DNA from 4 places in the Rahnella sp. AN3-3W3 genome. Region 2 is predicted to be linked to each of the others. Evidence: predicted binding sites of a transcription regulator. Region 2 holds the regulator's gene; each other region holds the start of a gene.
The links. Region 2 encodes sigma-54, which starts transcription at its own class of promoters, with help from an activator protein. Its sites were predicted from a motif close to GTTGGCACANNTTTCGCTNT; they were not measured.
Positions count from the first base shown of each region.

Region 1: a site for sigma-54 is predicted at 1,815-1,834, ahead of glnK (P-II family nitrogen regulator). Genes of this name have one in related genera too.
Region 3: a site for sigma-54 is predicted at 2,349-2,368, ahead of UC15_RS20970 (branched-chain amino acid ABC transporter substrate-binding protein). Genes of this name have one in related genera too.
Region 4: a site for sigma-54 is predicted at 1,363-1,382, ahead of UC15_RS20645 (gamma-glutamyltransferase family protein). Genes of this name have one in related genera too.

Region 1 covers NZ_JYDG01000013.1:69,345-74,454, forward strand. Annotated here, with positions in the region: gene UC15_RS05610 (SmdB family multidrug efflux ABC transporter permease/ATP-binding protein) at 1-1,554, shown strand, start outside; gene glnK (P-II family nitrogen regulator) at 1,896-2,234, shown strand; gene amtB (ammonium transporter AmtB) at 2,320-3,609, shown strand; gene tesB (acyl-CoA thioesterase II) at 3,761-4,627, opposite strand; gene UC15_RS05630 (YbaY family lipoprotein) at 4,907-5,110, shown strand, end outside.
Region 2 covers NZ_JYDG01000029.1:10,562-15,671, reverse strand. Annotated here, with positions in the region: gene kdsC (3-deoxy-manno-octulosonate-8-phosphatase KdsC) at 1-387, shown strand, start outside; gene lptC (LPS export ABC transporter periplasmic protein LptC) at 384-953, shown strand; gene lptA (lipopolysaccharide ABC transporter substrate-binding protein LptA) at 931-1,488, shown strand; gene lptB (LPS export ABC transporter ATP-binding protein) at 1,494-2,219, shown strand; gene rpoN (RNA polymerase factor sigma-54) at 2,322-3,755, shown strand; gene hpf (ribosome hibernation promoting factor) at 3,779-4,066, shown strand; gene ptsN (PTS IIA-like nitrogen regulatory protein PtsN) at 4,165-4,647, shown strand; gene rapZ (RNase adapter RapZ) at 4,715-5,110, shown strand, end outside.
Region 3 covers NZ_JYDG01000093.1:23,876-28,985, reverse strand. Annotated here, with positions in the region: gene UC15_RS20980 (methyl-accepting chemotaxis protein) at 1-1,738, shown strand, start outside; gene UC15_RS20975 (YgdI/YgdR family lipoprotein) at 1,866-2,081, opposite strand; gene UC15_RS20970 (branched-chain amino acid ABC transporter substrate-binding protein) at 2,537-3,661, shown strand; gene UC15_RS20965 (branched-chain amino acid ABC transporter permease LivH) at 3,742-4,656, shown strand; partial or broken gene livM (high-affinity branched-chain amino acid ABC transporter permease LivM) at 4,667-5,110, shown strand, end outside.
Region 4 covers NZ_JYDG01000090.1:25,028-30,137, forward strand. Annotated here, with positions in the region: gene UC15_RS20635 (transporter substrate-binding domain-containing protein) at 1-157, opposite strand, end outside; gene UC15_RS20640 (MurR/RpiR family transcriptional regulator) at 416-1,255, opposite strand; gene UC15_RS20645 (gamma-glutamyltransferase family protein) at 1,456-3,042, shown strand; gene hpxX (oxalurate catabolism protein HpxX) at 3,079-3,273, shown strand; gene UC15_RS20655 (AtzE family amidohydrolase) at 3,288-4,691, shown strand; gene hpxZ (oxalurate catabolism protein HpxZ) at 4,744-5,110, shown strand, end outside.

The DNA of each region.
Region 1 (5,110 bases), on a different contig from region 2:
GCAGCAAGCTTGCACTATTTTCAGGCACTTCTGTTTAACCGTGCTGCGGTTGGCGTGGTTCAGCGTCTGCGCACCGACGTCATGGATGCGGCATTGCGTCAGCCTTTGAGCGCCTTTGATACCCAGCCGGTCGGGCAACTGATTTCGCGTGTGACCAATGATACTGAAGTGATCCGTGACCTTTATGTCACTGTTGTATCGACGGTTTTGCGCAGCATTGCGCTGATTGGCGCAATGCTGGTGGCGATGTTCACCCTTGACTGGCGACTTGCCTCGGTGGCTATCTGCATCTTCCCGGCTGTGTTTGTGGTGATGGGGCTTTACCAGATTTACAGTACGCCTGTCGTTCGTAAAGTGCGTGCTTATCTGGCGGACATAAATGATGGCTTCAACGAAGTCATTAATGGCATGAACGTCATACAGCAATTCCGTCAGCAAAAACGGTTTGGTGAACGACTGTCCCGCGCCAGTCAGTCACATTATATGGCCCGCATGCAGACGCTCAGGCTGGAAGGATTTTTGCTGCGACCATTACTCAGCTTATTTTCATCCCTGATTTTATGCGGCTTGTTAATCTTGTTCGGTTTCAGTGCCGAAGGCTCGATTGGCGTGGGGGTTTTGTATGCTTTCATTAACTACCTCGGGCGTCTAAACGAACCTCTGATTGAGCTGACGTCGCAGCAATCCATTCTCCAGCAGGCTGTAGTCGCAGGTGAACGTATCTTTGATTTGATGGACCGGACTCAGCAGCAGTACGGACCGGACGATAAGTTGCTGACCAGCGGCGAGATTGATATTCGCGACGTCAGTTTTGCCTACCGCCCGGACAAATGGGTGCTGGAGAATATTACCCTGCATGTCCCTTCACGTGGATTTGTGGCGCTGGTCGGGCACACAGGCAGTGGCAAAAGTACGCTGGCGAATCTTCTGATGGGCTATTATCCGCTGAATAAAGGTGAGATCCGCGTCGACGGGCGTAACCTTGCTGATCTCTCGCATTCCAGTCTGCGAAAGGGAATTGCTATGGTTCAGCAGGATCCGGTGGTGCTGGCGGAATCGGTATTCTCTAACGTGACTTTAGGTCGCGATATTGATGAAGCTCAGGTCTGGCACGCACTGGATATTGTGCAGCTTTCTCCGCTGGTACGGGGAATGCCTGAAGGATTGAATACGCGTCTGGGCGAACAGGGTAATAATCTCTCTGTCGGACAGAAGCAATTGCTGGCGATGGCGCGCGTTTTGGTGCAGGCACCAGAAATTCTGATCCTTGACGAGGCAACGGCCAATATCGACTCAGGAACCGAGCAGGCAATTCAGCGTGCTTTACGTGCCATTCGTCAGCAAACAACTCTGGTTGTAATTGCACACCGGCTGTCGACGATTGTGGATGCAGATAATATTTTGGTATTGCACCGCGGGCAAGCCGTTGAGCAGGGCAACCACTTACAGCTGCTGGCAGAAAAAGGCCGGTATTATCAGATGTATCAGTTGCAACTTGCCGGGCAAGAACTGGCGTCAGCTGAGCCGGGAATTCCTTCCACAGAAAACGCATAAACTGTCAGCTGGCGTAACGCGTTCGTTACGCCAGCATTCTCTCCTCAACGTCTTATCCTCCCGCCATTCCATCCCGCGCACCGTATTCATGCAGGCAAAATACCTGCGGTTTACACATTGCACTATAAAGCAGCGATGAGCACTTAAATGGTGCGTACTCAGCAGTGTGCTGTGTGGCGAAACAACTGTGCGCCCGGTCACGATTATTCTGAAAATGCCGGTTTGCGCGGGAATTGCAGGAATCTTTCATCAGTTTCAACTCTGGCACACCCTTTGCTTTATCCCTTGCGTATCGGGCGCGAATCCTCTCGCGGTAAGCCCTTAATTCGAGGAGTGGCACAATGAAGCTGGTTACTGTGGTGATCAAACCTTTTAAGCTGGAAGATGTGCGTGAAGCGCTGTCTGCTGTTGGAATTCAGGGGCTGACCGTAACGGAAGTTAAAGGTTTTGGCCGTCAGAAAGGTCATGCCGAACTTTACCGTGGCGCGGAATACAGTGTGAACTTCCTTCCAAAAGTAAAAATCGACATTGCTATCGCTGACGATCAGCTCGATGAAGTGATCGACGTGATCAGCAAAGCGGCCTACACCGGCAAGATCGGTGATGGCAAAATTTTCGTTGCTGAATTGCAACGTGTTATCCGTATTCGTACTGGTGAAACCGACGAAGCAGCACTGTAATTTCCGGTTTTTATCTCTCATGCCAGTCGGTTTGAGATAAATCAGATTAGAAAAAACAGTTTTGAGAAACAGGGGTGGGTTAATAATGAAAAAACTTTTATCCATGATGGGGCTGGGCGCTGTGGCATTATTGCCTTCGCTTGCCATGGCCGCGGCACCAGCCGCCGCCAACGGCGCTGATAACGCCTTTATGATGATTTGTACTGCGCTGGTATTGTTTATGACCGTACCTGGCGTAGCGTTGTTCTACGGCGGTTTACTGCGTTCCAAAAACGTTTTATCCATGCTGACTCAGGTTATTGTGACCTTCGCATTGGTCTGCGTCTTGTGGATCCTTTACGGTTACAGTCTGGCATTCAGCGAAGGTAACGCCTTCTTCGGTGGTTTCGGCAACGTAATGATGAAAGGCATTGGCCTGGATTCTGTTACCGGCACCTTCTCTCAGATGATCCATGTGGCATTCCAGTGTTCATTCGCCTGTATCACCGTGGCACTGATCGTCGGTGGTATCGCTGAACGTGTGCGTTTCTCTGCGGTGCTGATTTTCACCGTGATCTGGCTGACCTTCTCCTACATTCCAATGGCACACATGGTATGGGCGGGCGGTTTCCTGGCTGCTGATGGCGCGCTGGACTTCGCCGGCGGTACTGTTGTTCACATCAACGCCGCTATCGCGGGTCTGGTCGGTGCTTATCTGCTGGGCAAACGTGCCGGTTTCGGTAAAGAAGCGTTCAAACCTCACAATCTGCCAATGGTGTTCACTGGCGCTGCAATCCTGTATGTCGGCTGGTTCGGCTTTAACGCCGGCTCTGCAAGTGCAGCAAGTTCCATTGCCGCGCTGGCGTTCCTGAATACCGTGATTGCAACGGCTGGCGCAATCCTGTCCTGGACTCTGGTTGAGTGGATGGTTCGCGGCAAGCCTTCTCTGCTGGGCGCAAGCTCCGGCGCTATCGCAGGTCTGGTTGCCATCACTCCGGCGTGTGGTACGGTCGGCGTGGGCGGTGCGTTGATCATCGGTCTGGTCGGCGGTGTGACTGGCCTGTGGGGTGTCGTTACCCTGAAGAAATGGCTGCGCGTTGATGATACCTGTGACGTGTTCGGTGTTCACGGCGTCTGCGGTATCGTAGGTTGCCTGCTGACCGGCGTATTCACTTCCAGCTCTCTGGGCGGCGTGGGTTACGCAGAAGGCGTGACCATGGGCCATCAGGTTTGGGTTCAGTTCTTCAGCGTTTGCGTCACACTGGTGTGGTCTGGTGTTGTGGCCTTCATCGGTTACAAAGTGGCTGACATGATTGTAGGCCTGCGTGTTCCTGAAGAGCAGGAACGTGAAGGTCTGGATGTGAACAGCCACGGCGAAAACGCCTATAACCAGTAATGGCTCAGTAACAGGATTTCAGAGAAAGTAGTGCGCTAACTCTCTCATTAAGCAGTACAAAACAACAAAATAATGATGATATGCAAAAGGGGCGATAACGATATCGCCCCTTTTTAATGCACAGTTTTTGCCAACCGTGATCGGATAATGTTTATTCAGGCGTCCGCTGGCGGATCACGCCTTCCTGTACCGTAGAGGCAACCAGCACGCCATCACGGGTATAAAATTGTCCGCGTACAAAACCACGAGCGCCCGACGCAGATGTGCTTTCAACGGCGTATAGCAGCCAGTCATCCATACGGAAAGGGCGGTGGAACCACATCGAATGGTCGATGGTCGCGACCTGCATTCCCGGCTCAAGGAACCCGATACCGTGCGGTTGCAATGCAGTCGGCAGGAAATTGAAGTCCGAGGCATAACCCAGCAGATACTGATGGATGCGCAAATCATCCGGCATTTCTCCGTTAGCCCTGAACCAGACCGCGCGGTGAGGTTCTTCTACACTTCCCTTCAACGGGTTATGGAATTTCACCGGACGCATTTCAATCGGCTTGTGACCAATGAATTTTTCGCGGAATTTTTCAGGGATCAGATGCGCCAGATTTTTGGCAATATCTGATTCTGAAACCAGCGTTTCTGGTGCCGGGACATCAGGCATGGTGTTCTGATGTTCGAAGCCGGTTTCCTGGCTCTGGAACGACGCGGTCATATAAAAAATCGGTTTGCCATGCTGAACGGCTTTTACGCGTCGTGCGCTAAAACTGTTGCCGTCTCGCAGAATTTCCAAGTCATAAATGATGGGTTTGCTGCTGTCACCGGGACGCAGAAAGTAGCTATGAAAAGAGTGAATACCGCGATCGACGGGCACGGTTTGTTTGGCGGCGTACAGCGCCTGACCGACAACCTGACCACCAAAGACCTGACGCAAACCCAGATCTTCACTTTGACCACGAAACAGTCCTTCTTCGATTTTTTCCAGATCTAACAGATCCAGCAGATTTTTTAATGCCTGACTCATAGTGGCCTCATGAAAGTTACCGGTGATAGTGACCTAAGTTGTTCGGGATACCGCAGGCAGGAATGTTCTGAAATACACCTTCGCTGACAGGTCTAACCTGTTAATCATAGTGGATCTTTTGAAACCTCAGAAGTCTTGTTTTATCCTCGGGGCGGCGAACTCTGGTTTTTTGTGCCATGATTAATGGGTAAGCTGGTTTAAGTCACTAAGTTCATCGTCGGCGTTGGTTACGTTTGTTACAACTTGTCGACAATCGAATAATAAAAGGGAGAAGGATCAATGAAACTTTGGCAGATAGTAGGTGGAACCGCGCTGTCTCTGACTCTTGCCGGATGCGCACAGCATCACGAGGCTCCAGCGCAGCAACCTCCAGTGAATACCGCGGCCAGCCCGGCCACTGCACCGGCGATCACCGGCCCGAACGTATCGGGTAGCGTGTTCATTAATCAGCGTGTGGCCTTGCCGCCAGATGCGGTTCTGACC
Region 2 (5,110 bases):
GGTATCCGCTGCCTGCTGACTTCGGACATCGAGGTCGCGATTATTACAGGCCGCAATGCGAAATTACTGGAAGATCGCGCTGAAACCCTCGGTATACGCCACTTGTACCAGGGACAATCGGATAAGCTTTTGGCCTTCCGCGAACTGTTAGATACACTGTCTTTGCGGGCCGAAGAAGTGGCCTACATCGGTGATGACCTGATCGACTGGCCGGTTATGGCTGAAGTTGGTCTTTCCGTGGCCGTTCAGGACGCGCATCCCATCTTGTTGCCGAAAGTGCATTATGTCACCCGAATTGCCGGCGGACGTGGTGCAGTACGCGAATTGTGCGATTTGATTTTACTGGCACAGGGTAAGCTGGAGGACGCCAAAGGGCTGTCGATATGAGTAAAACAAGACTTTGGATTATTCTGGCGCTGACAGCCATCGTTCTGGTGCTGATCGGCTGGTCAATGTCTGACAACAGCGATGACGTCCAGCCGGCGGTCAACGATCAGGATCCGACCTACCAGAGCTCCCACACCGTCACGATGGTGTACGATCCGCTGGGTAGCCTGACGTATAAACTGGTTTCAGATCAGGTGAAATATTACACCACTGATCAGGTGACATGGTTTACCAATCCGGTAGCGACCATGTACGACAAAAACAAAGTCCCGACGTGGGTGCTGCATTCTGACAAGGCCAAGCTGACTCAGGATAAAATGCTGTATCTTTACGGGCATGTGCAGGCAGACAGCCTGACACCTGAGACTTCTCAGTTGCAAAGAATCAAAACGGACAATGCACGGGTTAACCTGACGACACAGGACGTTGCCTCAGATGATGAAGTAACGCTTTATGGCACAGGTTTTACATCTAACGGCATGAAAATGCGTGGTAATCTGCGTGATAAAACAGCAGAGCTGATCGAAAAGGTAACGACCTCTTATGAAATTCAAAGCAAAAAATAAAATCCGTAATCTCCTGATCGTCAGCTCATTGTTAGCCGTCAGCGTTCCGGCATTCGCCCTGAAAGATGACACGACCAAACCGATTACCATTGATTCGGCTAATCAGGCGCTGGACGTGAACACCAATACCGCGACCTTTACCGGTAATGTGGTGGTAAACCAGGGCACGATCCAGGTTAAAGCGGACAAAGTTGTCGTCATCCGCCCGCAAGGCGTTTCCGGCAAAGAAGTGGTTGAAGGTTACGGTAACCCGGTGACCTTCTATCAGATGCAGGACAACGGCAAGCCGGTAAAAGGCCATGCGCAGAAAGTCCGCTATGAAGTGGAAAACGATCTGGTGACCCTAACCGGTAACGCTTACCTTGAACAGCTCGACAGCAACGTGAAAGGCGACCGTATTACGTATTTGGTGCAGAAACAGCAAATGGAAGCCTTCAGTGATAAAGGCAACCGTGTGACGACCGTTCTGGTTCCTTCGCAGCTGCAACAGAAAACACCTGCAGCGGCGGGCCAGCCGACCAAAAAGAGTAACTGATTTTTATGGCTAAATTAATCGCAGAGAATCTGGCAAAAGCCTACAAAGGCCGCAAGGTCGTTGAAGATGTCAGCCTGATGGTCAACTCCGGCGAAATCGTCGGGTTATTAGGGCCAAACGGTGCCGGTAAAACCACGACCTTCTACATGGTCGTTGGCATCGTGCAGCGTGATGCAGGCCGTATTATCGTCGATGACGAAGACATCAGCTTGTTGCCATTGCATACCCGCGCCCGTCGCGGTATTGGCTATCTTCCTCAGGAAGCGTCCATTTTCCGCCGCCTCAGCGTGTTTGATAACCTGATGGCCGTGTTGCAGATCCGCGACGATCTGAACAAAGAACAGCGTAACGATCGCGCCAATGAACTGATGGAAGAGTTCCATATTTCTCATTTGCGCGATAACCTCGGTCAGTCACTGTCCGGTGGTGAACGCCGTCGTGTTGAAATCGCCCGCGCGCTGGCGGCGAACCCTAAATTCATTCTGCTGGATGAACCGTTCGCCGGTGTTGACCCGATTTCAGTTATCGACATCAAAAAAATCATTGAGCATTTGCGTGACAGTGGCCTCGGCGTACTGATCACCGACCATAACGTTCGCGAAACGCTCGACGTGTGTGAACGCGCTTACATCGTCAGTCAGGGCAAGTTAATCGCCCACGGCACGCCAGCCGATATTCTTGCTGATGAACAAGTTAAACGCGTTTATCTTGGTGAAGAATTCCGTCTGTGATCTGTGCCGCCGGAACCGTGCCTGTTTCGCCTTAAAATGAAACAGGCCGTCTCTGACAGAAGTGTTGCCGTTTTCACTCATCAACGGAAATAAAGCCAAGATATGAAGCAAGGTTTGCAACTCAGATTCAGCCAACAACTGGCAATGACTCCACAGTTACAACAGGCCATCCGCCTGTTGCAATTGTCCACGCTTGAGCTCCAACAGGAGATCCAACTCGCGCTGGAGAGCAACCCTCTGCTGGAACAAACCGACCTTCATGAAGAAATCGACTCGGTAGAAGCCACCGACAGCGAAGGGTTAGATACCCGCGAAGCACTCGAGCAAAAAGACATGCCCGAAGAGCTGCCGCTGGATGCGACCTGGGATGAAATCTATACCGCGGGCACGCCTTCCGGCACCGGTAATGATTACAGCGACGACGAGCTGCCGATTTATCAGGGTGAAACCACCCAGACCCTTCAGGATTACCTGATGTGGCAGGTCGAGCTGACGCCGTTCTCAGATACTGATGCGGCGATTGCGACGTCCATTGTCGATGCGGTCGATGACACCGGTTACCTCACCGTTTCTCTTGACGACATTCTGGAAAGCATCGGGGATGAAAACGTCACGATGGACGAAGTGGAAGCCGTGCTCAAACGCGTACAGCGTTTTGACCCGGTCGGCGTGGCCGCGCGCGACCTGCGCGACTGCCTGCTGATCCAGCTTTCCCAGTATGTGACCGACACGCCTTTCATCACCGAAGCCCGTCTTATCATCAGCGAACATCTGGATTTGCTGGCGAACCATGATTTCCGCGCACTTATGCGATCAACCCGGTTAAAAGAAGATACACTGAAAGGAGCGATGCTCCTGATCCAGTCTCTTGATCCGCGTCCGGGCCAGTCGATCAATACCGGCGAATCCGAATACGTGATCCCGGATGTGCTGGTGCGCAAAGTGTCAGGAGTCTGGACGGTTGAACTCAATTCGGACAGCATTCCGCGTCTGAAGATTAACCAGCAGTACGCCGCGATGGGGAATTCCGCACGCAGCGACAGCGACGGGCAGTTTATCCGCAGCAACCTGCAGGAAGCCAAATGGTTAATCAAAAGCCTGGAAAGCCGTAACGACACGCTGTTGAAAGTCACGCGCTGTATCGTTGAGCAGCAGCAGGCGTTCTTTGAACTGGGTGAAGAATTTATGAAACCTATGGTGCTGGCTGATATCGCCAGCGCCGTAGAAATGCACGAATCGACGATTTCACGCGTCACGACGCAGAAGTTTCTGCACAGCCCGCGTGGCATTTTCGAACTGAAGTATTTCTTTTCCAGCCATGTCAGTACAGACAGCGGCGGCGAGGCATCGTCAACCGCCATCCGGGCGCTGGTGAAGAAATTAATCGCAGCGGAGAATCCTGTAAAACCGCTCAGTGACAGTAAGTTAGCGACCCTGCTTTCCGATCAGGGAATTATGGTTGCACGACGAACCGTCGCCAAATACCGAGAGTCTTTGTCCATCCCGCCCTCAAACCAACGTAAACAGTTAGTTTGACCTCAACAGAGAAGGAAGACATTATGCAGCTCAACATTACCGGACATCACATTGAGATCACGGATCCCCTGAGAGAGTTCATCACGTCGAAGCTGGCCAAGCTTGAGCAGTATTTCGACAGGATTAATCAGGTGTATGTGGTGTTGAGCGTGGAAAAGGTGCAAAAAGTTGCCGAAGCGACTTTGCATGTGAATGGAGGCGAGTTACATGCCACCTCGGAACATCAGGATATGTACGCAGCGATTGACGGACTGGTTGATAAACTGGCCCGCCAGCTGAATAAACATAAAGACAAACTGAAACAGCACTGACATTCATGTAGCCAACCCTGTGCTACAAACCTTCGGGCATCGGCTTGTGACCTTCGGGAAACGAGCCGATATAGCTTTAAGGGTGAAACAGCGCAAAAGTGAAAGATGACATGATCAACGATATAGCAATGCAATTAACGTCGGTGCTTAATGCCGAATGCACCAAAAGCGGCGTTCATTGCGCCAGCAAAAAACGCGCACTGGAAATCATCAGCGAACTGGCAGCCAGACAACTTAATTTGTCGCCACAGGTGATTTTCGACGCTATTTTGACCCGTGAACGTATGGGCAGCACCGGGATCGGTGCCGGGATCGCCATCCCGCACGGTAAGCTGGAAGAAGATACGTTACGTGCCGTCGGCGTGTTCATTCAGCTGGAACAACCGATCGCTTTTGATGCCATCGATAATCAGCCGGTAGACTTACTTTTTGCCTTGCTGGTACCGGCAGATCAATGTAAAACCCATTTACATACATTATCTTTGGTGGCTAAGAAATTAGCTGATAAAACAGTGTGTCGCCGCCTTCGTGGTGCGCAGAGCGATGAAGAACTGTTCCAGATAATGACTGAAAACGATTAAATTGCTGATTCCCGGTACGGTGCCGGGAAAATGAATTCTGAACACTGAATGCCAGGGGAGTGACACCATGGTGCTGATGATTGTCAGCGGCCGTTCCGGTTCCGGGAAATCGGTTGCCCTACGGGCATTGGAAGACATGGGTTTTTACTGTGTGGATAACCTGCCGGTGGTGTTATTGCCGCAGCTTGCCCAGACCCTCGTTGAACGTAATACGTCAGCGGCCGTCAGCATTGACGTGCGTAACATGCCGGAAACCCCGGAAGTTTATGAGTACGCGATGTCACAACTGCCGGAGAGCTTCTCACCGCAGCTGTTGTTCCTTGACGCCGACCGCAACACGCTGATCCGCCGCTACAGCGACACCCGTCGTCTGCACCCGCTTTCCAGCAAAAATCTCTCCCTCGAAAGTGCCATTGATGAAGAAGCCGATCTGCTCGAGCCTCTGCGTTCGTCTGCTGATCTC
Region 3 (5,110 bases), on a different contig from region 2:
TGCTTTATGTGGTATTAAAAATCTGAATGATATTTCCATCCGGGCAGATAAAATAAGCCAGCTAAAAGTAATAACTGACCAGTTTGCTATGGCAAAAGCTGAAAGACTGGAATACGTGAAAACGCATGATGAAAAATACATCGCGATGAATGAGATGAACTTGCAGCAGGTTGATAAGAAAATTGAAAGTCTCAGGTCGCTTCAATGGGATACAAAGCACCTGGAGATGCTTAATGAAATGTCAGAAGTCATGAAGACGTATCGCGATAAACGTGCTCAAACTGTCCGCGAGACACAGCAACGTGATCTTGTTGTGAGTCGTTTTGTGCTGACCCGTGAAGAATCTACAATCAAAAGCTTGGCGCAGTCCTATGCACAAGATCCGACACGCGCTGTCACTGCAACAGCATTAGCTGATATCGTCCGTCACATCGACGGTGTGGCGACGCGTGTGAAACTTCTCCAGTTTGAGAATACTGATGAGTCACTTAACGCTTTAACAGGCTTTATGGTTGAATCGATTCAGCAAATGAACGCCGTCAAATCCCAGCTAAATCCGGCGGATGTCAGCGCACTTGAAGACGTTGAACGCTCGGTCTCGGCTAAAAAGGAGAGTGCCAGTGATTACCTGCGTTCCTATATTGATGAGCAGGAAGCGACTCAGCTGCTTGCAAAAGCAGGCGGCAAGCTGACGACCCTGAGTGACAATATCTTTGAATCGGAACTGAGTGCGGCTCATGACGATATCAGAAAGGCAGTGATATGGATGGCTTCACTTTTGGGGGCCGCCGTCTTGTTAAGTATTGGCATAGCGCTGATCATCTCCCGCCAGATTGTGAAGCCTCTGGCTGACACGCTTGAGGTTGCGCGACAGATAGCGCGCGGTGATTTAAGAGCTCATCTCAATACCACGCGTCGTGATGAACTGGGCGAACTGATGCAAGCTGTAGATGAGATGAACACCGATCTTCGCCGTATCATCGGTGATATTCGTGCCGGCGTGACGCAGGTGAGCCATGCCTCCGCAGAAATTGCGGCAGGAAATAATGATTTATCCGCACGTACTGAAGAACAGGCGGCTGCGCTTGAAGAAACGGCGGCCAGCATGGAGCAGTTAACGGCGACGGTTAAACAGAACGTAGACAATATTCATCACACCAGCCAACTGGCGGGCAGTACTTCGGAAACGGCGAACAAAGGCGGGCAACTGGTCTCTCATGTGGTGAAAACGATGAATGAAATCACGGCGAGCTCAGCAAAAATTGCTGACATTACAACGGTAATTAACAGCATCGCTTTTCAGACCAATATTCTGGCTCTCAATGCGGCCGTTGAAGCGGCGCGTGCAGGAGAACAGGGGCGGGGATTTGCTGTGGTGGCAAGTGAAGTGAGAAGTCTGGCGCAGCGCAGCGCTCAGGCTGCAAAAGAGATAGAAGGTTTAATTGGTGAATCGGTAGAGCGAATTAATGCAGGGTCAGAGCTGGTAGAACAGGCGGGAACCACCATGCATGACATTGTGACTAAAGTGGCTAACGTTACCGAAATACTTAATGAAATTACTCAGGCATCGGATGAACAGAACAGGGGAATATCTCAGGTAGGGCAAGCCATAGTGGAAATGGACAGCGTGACTCAACAAAACGCGGCCCTGGTTGAAGAGTCTTCTGCTGCTGCTAATGCGCTGCGGGATCAGGCACAAAATCTGGCTTCGTCTGTTTCGCGTTTTATTACTGAGTAATTTTATCCTCAAAACAGTCGTGATATTACGTGCCGTTCCGGCACCGGATAGCATGACTGTTTTATTCAGCCCGCCGTGTAATTCATCGGTCGGGCTTTCAGATAAATGCAATTGCTGTCCGTCACGCCTACTTCTTCACAATGCCCGCAATATCATTGGTGTTCATCAGGTGATAATCGCCGTTCATGTCGGTGTAGCTGGTCATACCGGTATCGCGGTCGCGCTCAGGTTCGCCGTGGGCGAAAAGCTGATCGCCGGCTTTGGTGTTGATCACATAATCACTGGCACAGCCCGATAATCCCATGGCCAGCACAATTGCCGTCAGGCAGGATAATTTCTTCATTGTTCAGTAGCTTCCTGTTGCAATCATCTGCCCGCATTACAAAACAACCCGCCGAAAGAAGCAAAGAAAAAATATATCAACGGATTAGCCGTGGGGCACTTAACGTTACATTTTGGTGCAGGGCGTTCCGGTATCGTTATTTTCCTATTCTTTTCAGCACCAGTGCGGTGCGATGTGATCCCGTCGTTGTTTCTGCGAGTTCCCCGCAACGCCTGACAGGCGCTATCTATACTCACATAACCGTAACATTCACAGACCTCGGGTAACACTGGCAGATATTTTGCTTAAGTTTCTTACCTTTGATGTTGTCCGCCAGCGGTGGACAAACGGGTTCTCCCCTCCATTGGCTTGTGCTTTAAATTTCAGATTTTCAGATTACGACTTTGCGTTGGTGTTTTTGCTGCATGCGTTGCCCATAACCCGTTTGCATAAACTCAGTCCTAAGGATCATGATGATGTCGATGAAATTTATGAAAAGTCCTCTCTCTCTTTTACTGGCTGGTTGTCTGGTCACGGCCTTCTCCGCGCGTGCGGATATTGTGATTGGGGTTGCCGGTCCGTTCACCGGTCCGAATGCCACTTATGGTGATCAGTACTGGCATGGGGCGACTCAGGCCGCCGAAGACATTAATGCCGCAGGCGGGATCAACGGCGAGAAAATCAAACTGGTTCAGGGCGATGATGCCTGCGAGCCCAAACAAGCGGTCGCGGTGGCTAACCGGCTGGTAGATCAGGATAAAGTGCAGGCAGTGGTCGGACATTTCTGTTCATCCTCTACCATGCCTGCGTCTGAGGTGTATAACGACGCCGGGATTATCGCCATCACGCCGGGCTCAACTAACCCGCAGATCACTGAACGCGGCATGAGCGATATGTTCCGTATGTGTGGGCGCGATGATCAGCAGGGGCTGGTGGCCAGCGATTACATCATCGACAAGCTGAAAGCCAAAAAAGTGGTCATCATTCACGACAAAGATACCTACGGACAGGGGCTGGCGGATGCCACCAAAGCAGCGCTTAACAAACGCGACGTGAAAGAAGTGATGTATGAAGGACTGTCGCGTGGTGAAAAAGACTTTAATGCGCTGGTTACCAAAATCAGTGCGCAGAAACCAGATGTGGTGTTCTTTGGCGGCTGCCATCCGGAAGCCGGTCCGCTAGTTCGCCAGATGCGTGAGCAGGGCGTTCAGGCGACGTTCTTCTCCGGTGACTGTATCGTCAACGAAGAAATGGTCACCGCTGCCGGTGGTCCGCAATACACCAATGGCATTCTGATGACCTTCGGCAAAGACCCGCGTCTGATCCCGGACGGCAAAGCCGTCATCGATAAATTCCGCGCTAATAAATTCGAGCCGGAAGGTTACACCCTCTATTCCTACGCCTCTGTACAGGCCATTGCCGCCGCCTTCAAAGCCACCGGCGGCAGCGATTCCGCCAAAGCCAGCGCCTGGCTTAAAGCCAACAGTGTCGATACCGTCATGGGCAAAAAAGCCTGGGACAGCAAAGGCGACCTGAAAGTCTCCGATTACGTGGTTTATAAGTGGGATGACAAAGGCAAATATCAGGAAGTTAAGGAATAAAGCATTTTGATTTGCCAGTTCTAATCTGTGTCAGACCGCGCCCTTAGCCAGGCGCGGTCACAAAAAGAGACTGCGTATTTATGGATTCATTCTTCCTGCAACAACTGTTTAATGGCATTACGCTCGGTGCTGTCTACGGTCTCATCGCCATCGGCTACACCATGGTTTACGGCATCATCGGCATGATCAACTTTGCTCACGGCGAAGTGTATATGATTTCGGCTTACCTCTGCGCTATCGCGCTGGCGCTGCTTTCCTTCTTCGGGCTGCACTCTTTTCCGCTACTGATCCTCGGCACACTGGTGTTCACCATCGTGGTGACCGGCGTTTACGGCTGGGCGATTGAGCGCATTGCCTACAAACCTCTGCGAAATTCCACGCGCCTTGCACCGCTGATTTCTGCTATCGGCATGTCGCTGATTTTGCAGAACTACGCACAAATCAGTCAGGGACCGCGACAGCAGGGCATTCCTACGATGTTTGATGGCGCGCTGCGTTTTCATATCGGAGACAGCTTTGTCCAGATGACCTACACCAAACTGTTCATTCTGGTGGCGTCTCTTGTCGGCATGTTGGTTTTGTCGTGGATTATCAGCAACACCAAACTCGGTCGAATGTGTCGTGCGGTACAGCAGGACAGAAAAATGGCCTCAATTCTCGGCATCAACACCGACCGAATTATCTCGCTGGTCTTTATGATCGGCGCGGCGATGGCGGGGCTGGCAGGCGTACTGGTCACCATGAACTACGGCACTTTTGATTTCTATGCCGGATTTATCATCGGCATCAAAGCCTTTACCGCAGCGGTGCTCGGCGGGATCGGATCGTTACAGGGCGCGATGCTCGGCGGCCTGATACTGGGTATCGCTGAAGCGCAGTTCTCGGGCATGGTGAATTCCGATTACAAAGACGTGTTCTCTTTTGGATTGCTGGTGGTGATCCTTATTTTCCGCCCTCAGGGCCTGCTGGGCCGTCCGGTCGTGACGAAAGTGTGAGGGAAATAAAATGACGACACAAACTGCTGTGAGCGGCGGATTTTCGCTTAAACGCTGCCTGCTGGATGCCATTTTCGCCGGACTGGTGGCGTTGATTATTTTCGGACCTGTGGTCGGCGTGGTGCTGGACGGCTATAGCTTTAACTTTCATTCCCAGCGTCTGATCTGGATTATCGCCGCTGTCATGCTCGGACGTTTTTTTGCTTAGCGCTTTTCTGGAAACCGCAGCCGGACAGAAAACGCGTGCGCGCTTCGAATCCGACAGCGCGGGTGTATACGTCCGTCCGCCGGATCACAAAAGCAACCTGCGCTGGATATTGCCCCTGCTGATTGTGCTGGCGATTTTCTTCCCGTTTGTTGCCACTAAATACATTCTGACCGTCGCTATTCTGGGGCTGATCTACGTGCTGCTTGGCCTCGGGCTGAATATCGTGGTCGGTCTGGCGGGGCTACT
Region 4 (5,110 bases), on a different contig from region 2:
TGCTCACCGAACCAAACGGCGGGAAATCCTGCGGAACAGCCACGCGCAGCACGCCACGCTTCTGAATATCCTGCAACTGATCGGCCATAACATTCGATGCCTGAAGCACCAACATTGCCGCACCTGCCCATGCCAACAACCGTTTGTTCATGTTCATAGATTATCTCCGGTGAAAAGTTTTTGGAACGATAGATTCTTATATTTAAAACTTTGCAACGAATGTGCCAAAAATGACCCGGCAGAAAAAATGTGCGCAAAGTCACGACATGACAAGGAATTAGCCATTCAGAGTAGAAGGGAGAAGGGATTTTTTTGCCCTGAATCAGGGCAAAAAGTGAGAAAGGTTGAAAACTCTGATGCACCGTAATTGTGCGAAAGCACCAGAAAAGCGCTCAGTTTGTCCCTGAATCGGGAATCAGCGCTGCTCCAGCTCATCCAGATCGTTATACAAATCGCTTATCTGATGAATGCGCTGACGGCCTGACGCGAGCATGTCGTGCAACAACGCATTGCTAAGTAAATTCGCCAGGCTCATGGCAGATGAATAACTGTCGAACGCCGACACGCTGTCGAGCGGCGCGGCCAGATGCCAGGTGGCGAGCGGAATAAGTGTCTGCGCCTGCGGCTCGCAAATCAGTAAAACCGGCACATCAAGTGACTGTAATTGCGTGAGAATCGCCTTCGCCATGCGGGGACGGCGACGGAAAGCAACGAAAATCACCACGTCCTGCGCGGTGAGATCCACCAGTTCTTCCGCCAGCGTCTGCCCCGGCTGCGGCATCATCATCACGCCAGCACGCACCTGAATCAGTTGCTGACGCAGGTGCAGCGCCACCGGATAACTGTTACGAAAACCGAGCAGACGTACCTGCCGCGCCTGACTAAGGGCGGTGATCAGCGCGCCAAACTGTGCGCCATCAATCTGATTAATCCACTGCGTCAGGTTAGCCATTTCCTGTTTATAGTGCCGTGATAACAAGGTGTTACCTTGCACCGCGTCACGGCTGTCGGTCAGCGGCATGCCACTCTGGCGCAGGGTGCGCATTTCATCGCGCATATCGCGATAACTCGGGTAACCAAGACGTTTAAACAGGCGGCTGACCGTGGCTTTCGACACGCCGCTGAGCCGCGCCAGCTCTGCGCTGTTGTAGCTCATCAGGTCATCAATGCTGGCAAAAATAAAGTCGGCCACCCGCTGTTCCTGCGGCGTGAGTTCTGCGTAATGGTCACGCAGACGTTCATCAATCTGTTTCATCTCCGTCCCTTTTGTAACCAATGTTTCAGTAAATCAGCGGAACATACCATGCACTATGCTTGCCAATGCAAGCTAAATTATGAGTGAAAGTCTGAGGGTTTTGCCGATGTGGAACACCTCTTGCTTAACTTAATCCCTGCACGCCCTCATCCCTGCATGCGCGGGCAACATAAAAAAAGCGTTTCAAAAAAGGACATCGCATGATTAACAGTAACAGCGCACCGCTGGGCATGGCGGTTACACCTCATCATCTGGCGAGCCAGAGTGCGCTTGCGGTATTGCGTGAAGGCGGCAATGCCATCGAGGCAATGGTGGCGGCCGCCGCCACCATTGCCGTGGTCTATCCGCACATGAACGGACTGGGCGGCGACGGTTTCTGGCTGATTGTGCCCCCGCAGGGCAATCCGGTGGCGATCGACGCCAGCGGTGCCGCCGGTTCGCTGGCCTCTCTCGATTTTTACGCCGGTGAAACGCACATTCCGCATCGTGGTCCGAAAGCGGCGCTGACGGTCGCAGGCACCGTCGGCGGCTGGCAGGAAGCGTTGAATGTATCGGCTGAATTCGGCGGTGAGCAAAAACCGCTTTCGCGCCTGCTGCGCGATGCCATCCGTTACGCTGCGGACGGCATTCCGGTGACCGCTTCGCAGGAAGCCGCCACCCGCGCCAAGCAACATGAACTGAAAGATTTCCGCACCTTCGCCGATGTTTTTCTGCCTAACGGCGACGTGCCGCGCGCCGGGAACCGTTTCACCCAGCCGCAGCTGGCGCAGACGTTATCGATGTTGTGCGAAGACGGGCTGAACAGTTTCTATCGCGGTGAGCTGGCCGACAATATGGCCGCCGACATGGAAAAGCTCGGTATGCCGGTCACCCGCGCCGATCTTGCTGCTTACAAGCCGCAGCGCCGTGTGCCGCTGCGCCTCAAACACAGTAAAGGCGAAATCTACAACCTGACGCCACCGACGCAGGGGCTGGTTTCGCTGGCGATCCTCGGCCTGACTGACCGCCTGCCGCTGGAAACCATGGATGAAAGCGCGACGATCCACAGCATTGTCGAAGCCACCAAACTGGCGTTCGGCCTGCGCGACCGCTTTATCACCGATCCGCGCATGATGACGCAGGACGCGCAGAGTCTGCTGGATCCGCAGTATCTCGATGCCCTCGCCACCCGCATTAAAGCGCACAGCGCCGCCGACTGGGGCAAAGGTAAAGGTCCGGGCGATACCGTCTGGATGGGCGTGATGGACAGCAGCGGGCTGGCGGTGTCATTTATCCAGAGTATTTATCACGAGTTCGGCAGTGGTGTAGTGCTGCCGGGCAGCGGCGTGTTGTGGCAAAACCGCGGCGCATCTTTCAGCCTCGACGCCAGCCATTTACTGGCGCTGGCACCGGGCAAGCAACCGTTTCATACCCTCAACCCCGCCGCCGCACGTTTATACGACGGGCGCACCATGGTTTACGGTTCGATGGGCGGCGACGGTCAGCCGCAAACCCAGGCCGCGGTGTTTATCCGCCATGTGGTGCAGGGGCAATCGTTGCAGCAGGCGATCAGCGGTCCGCGCTGGCTGCTGGGGCGGACGTGGGGAGAAAGTTCGGATTCACTTAAACTGGAAGGCCGTTTCGCCTATCCGACGCAGGCCGGACTGAGACAGCGCGGTCACGACGTCGAACTGTTACCGGATTTCAGCGAAGCCGTCGGCCATGCCGGTGCGATTGTCCGCCATACCAACGGCATGTTTGAAGGTGCCTCCGACCCGCGCAGCAACGGCAGCGCCGCCGGATTTTGATCAGAGTTCGCTCATGAAAATTGATAAGGAAGCAGCATGAAAAATACCCCCGCAGCGACCGACTGGGCCGCTTATATCCGCCAGATGGAAAGCGTGCTGGCGCTGGAACTCGACGACACCCGTCGTCAGGAATTGCTGGTGCAGTTCAGCCGTATCGCGCAAATGGCACAACCGCTGATGGATTTACCGCTCGATTCGCGACTGGAAATTGCCGGGGTGTACAGAGCATGAAGAGTGTATCGCGCATGAAATCGTTTGATAGGTTTACTGTCAGTCAGTTACATCAGGCGATGGCGCAGGGCGAAATCTCAGCGACAGAAATTGCGACGTCCACGCTGGACGCCATTGAACAGGCTAATCCGGTCATCAACGCGTATACGCATATCACCCGCGAACGCATGTTAAGTGAAGCAGCAAAAGTGGATAAAACCCGCGCAAGCGGTGCCGCACTTCCGCCTCTGGCAGGCATCCCTTATGCGGTGAAAAACTTGCTGGATGTGGCCGGTGAAGTAACGCTGGCAGGCGCAAGCCTCAACAGCAGCAACGCTGCCGCACGCCACGATGCGTGGACAGTTTCACGCCTCGCAGCACAAGGCGCGATGCTTTCCGGCATGCTGAATATGGATGCTTACGCGTACGGTTTCACCACTGAAAACAGCCATTACGGTGCCACCCGTAATCCGCGGGATCTGGCGCGTGTCGCCGGAGGATCTTCCGGCGGTTCCGCCGCCGCCGTGGCTGCTGGTCTGGTGCATTTCACACTCGGCAGCGACACCAACGGCTCGATCCGCGTGCCGGCCTCATTGAGCGGTATTCTCGGCCTGAAGCCGACCTTCGGACGAATTTCACGTCGCGGCAGCCAGCCGTTTGTCGCCAGCCTCGATCACATCGGTCCGATGGCGCGGTGCAGCGAGGATCTGTCGCAGGTCTATGACGCGATTCAGGGCACGGATCCGCAGGATCACTTCCAGGCAGATAAGCCCGTTACCGCGACGTTTTCGCAGCTCGGACGCGGCCAGCAGGGTTTGCGCACCGCGGTGCTGGGCGGATATTTTTCTACCTGGTGCGACGATCACGCTAAAGCGGCGGTGCGTCAGATTGCGCAGGCTCTGGAAGCACAGGAAGAAGTCGTGATGCCGCAGGCCGAACTGGCGCGTTCAGCGGCGTTTATCATCAGTGCTTCTGAAGGTGGTAATCAGTATTTGCCAAAACTGCGCAGCATTCCGGAGCAGTTTGAGCCATTATCCCGCGAGCGTTTACTGGCAGGCGCGATGATCCCGGCGGCGTGGTACGTCCAGGCACAGCGTTTTCGTCAACATTTTCAGGAACAAATCTTGCCCCTGTTCGATCACTGGGACATTCTGATCGCCCCTGCCACGCCATGCCCGGCAACACTGATTGGTCAGGACACAATCAGAATTAACGGTCAGGATCTGCCAACCCGTGCCAATATGGGCATGCTGACGCAGCCGATTTCGTTCCTCGGTTTACCGGTGGTCACGGTGCCGGTCACGACATCAACCGGTCTGCCGATTGGATTACAACTGATTGCGCCGCCGTGGCGCGAAGACCTGTGCCTGCGCGCTGCACGGGCGCTGGAATTACAGGGAATAGTGAACGTCAGCAGTTCTCCGGTGATGCCCGCGTAAAAACCTGCATCTCCGTTTTCCAGGGTGAAGTAAAAGAGTAAAGAGACGAATCATGAAAACTGAACATATCGACCGCCCGGCGATCCTTGCCGAAATGAATGCGGCATTTTATCGCTATGAACAGGCGCTGATCACCAACGATACCGCCGTCCTCGACGAACTGTTCTGGCACGATCCGCGTACCGTGCGCTACGGTGCGGGCGAAAATCTTTACGGCATCGAAGCCATCCGCGCGTTCCGCTCAGCGCGTTCCTCACAAGGTTTAAACCGGGATCTGGTCAACACCACCATCACCACATTTGGCGATGACATGGCAGTGGCCAGCACGGAGTTTCGCCGTGAAGGGACCGACAAAATCGGACGTCAGCAGCAGACGTGGGTGAAGATGGCGAGTGGATGGAAGATTGTGGCAGCCCATG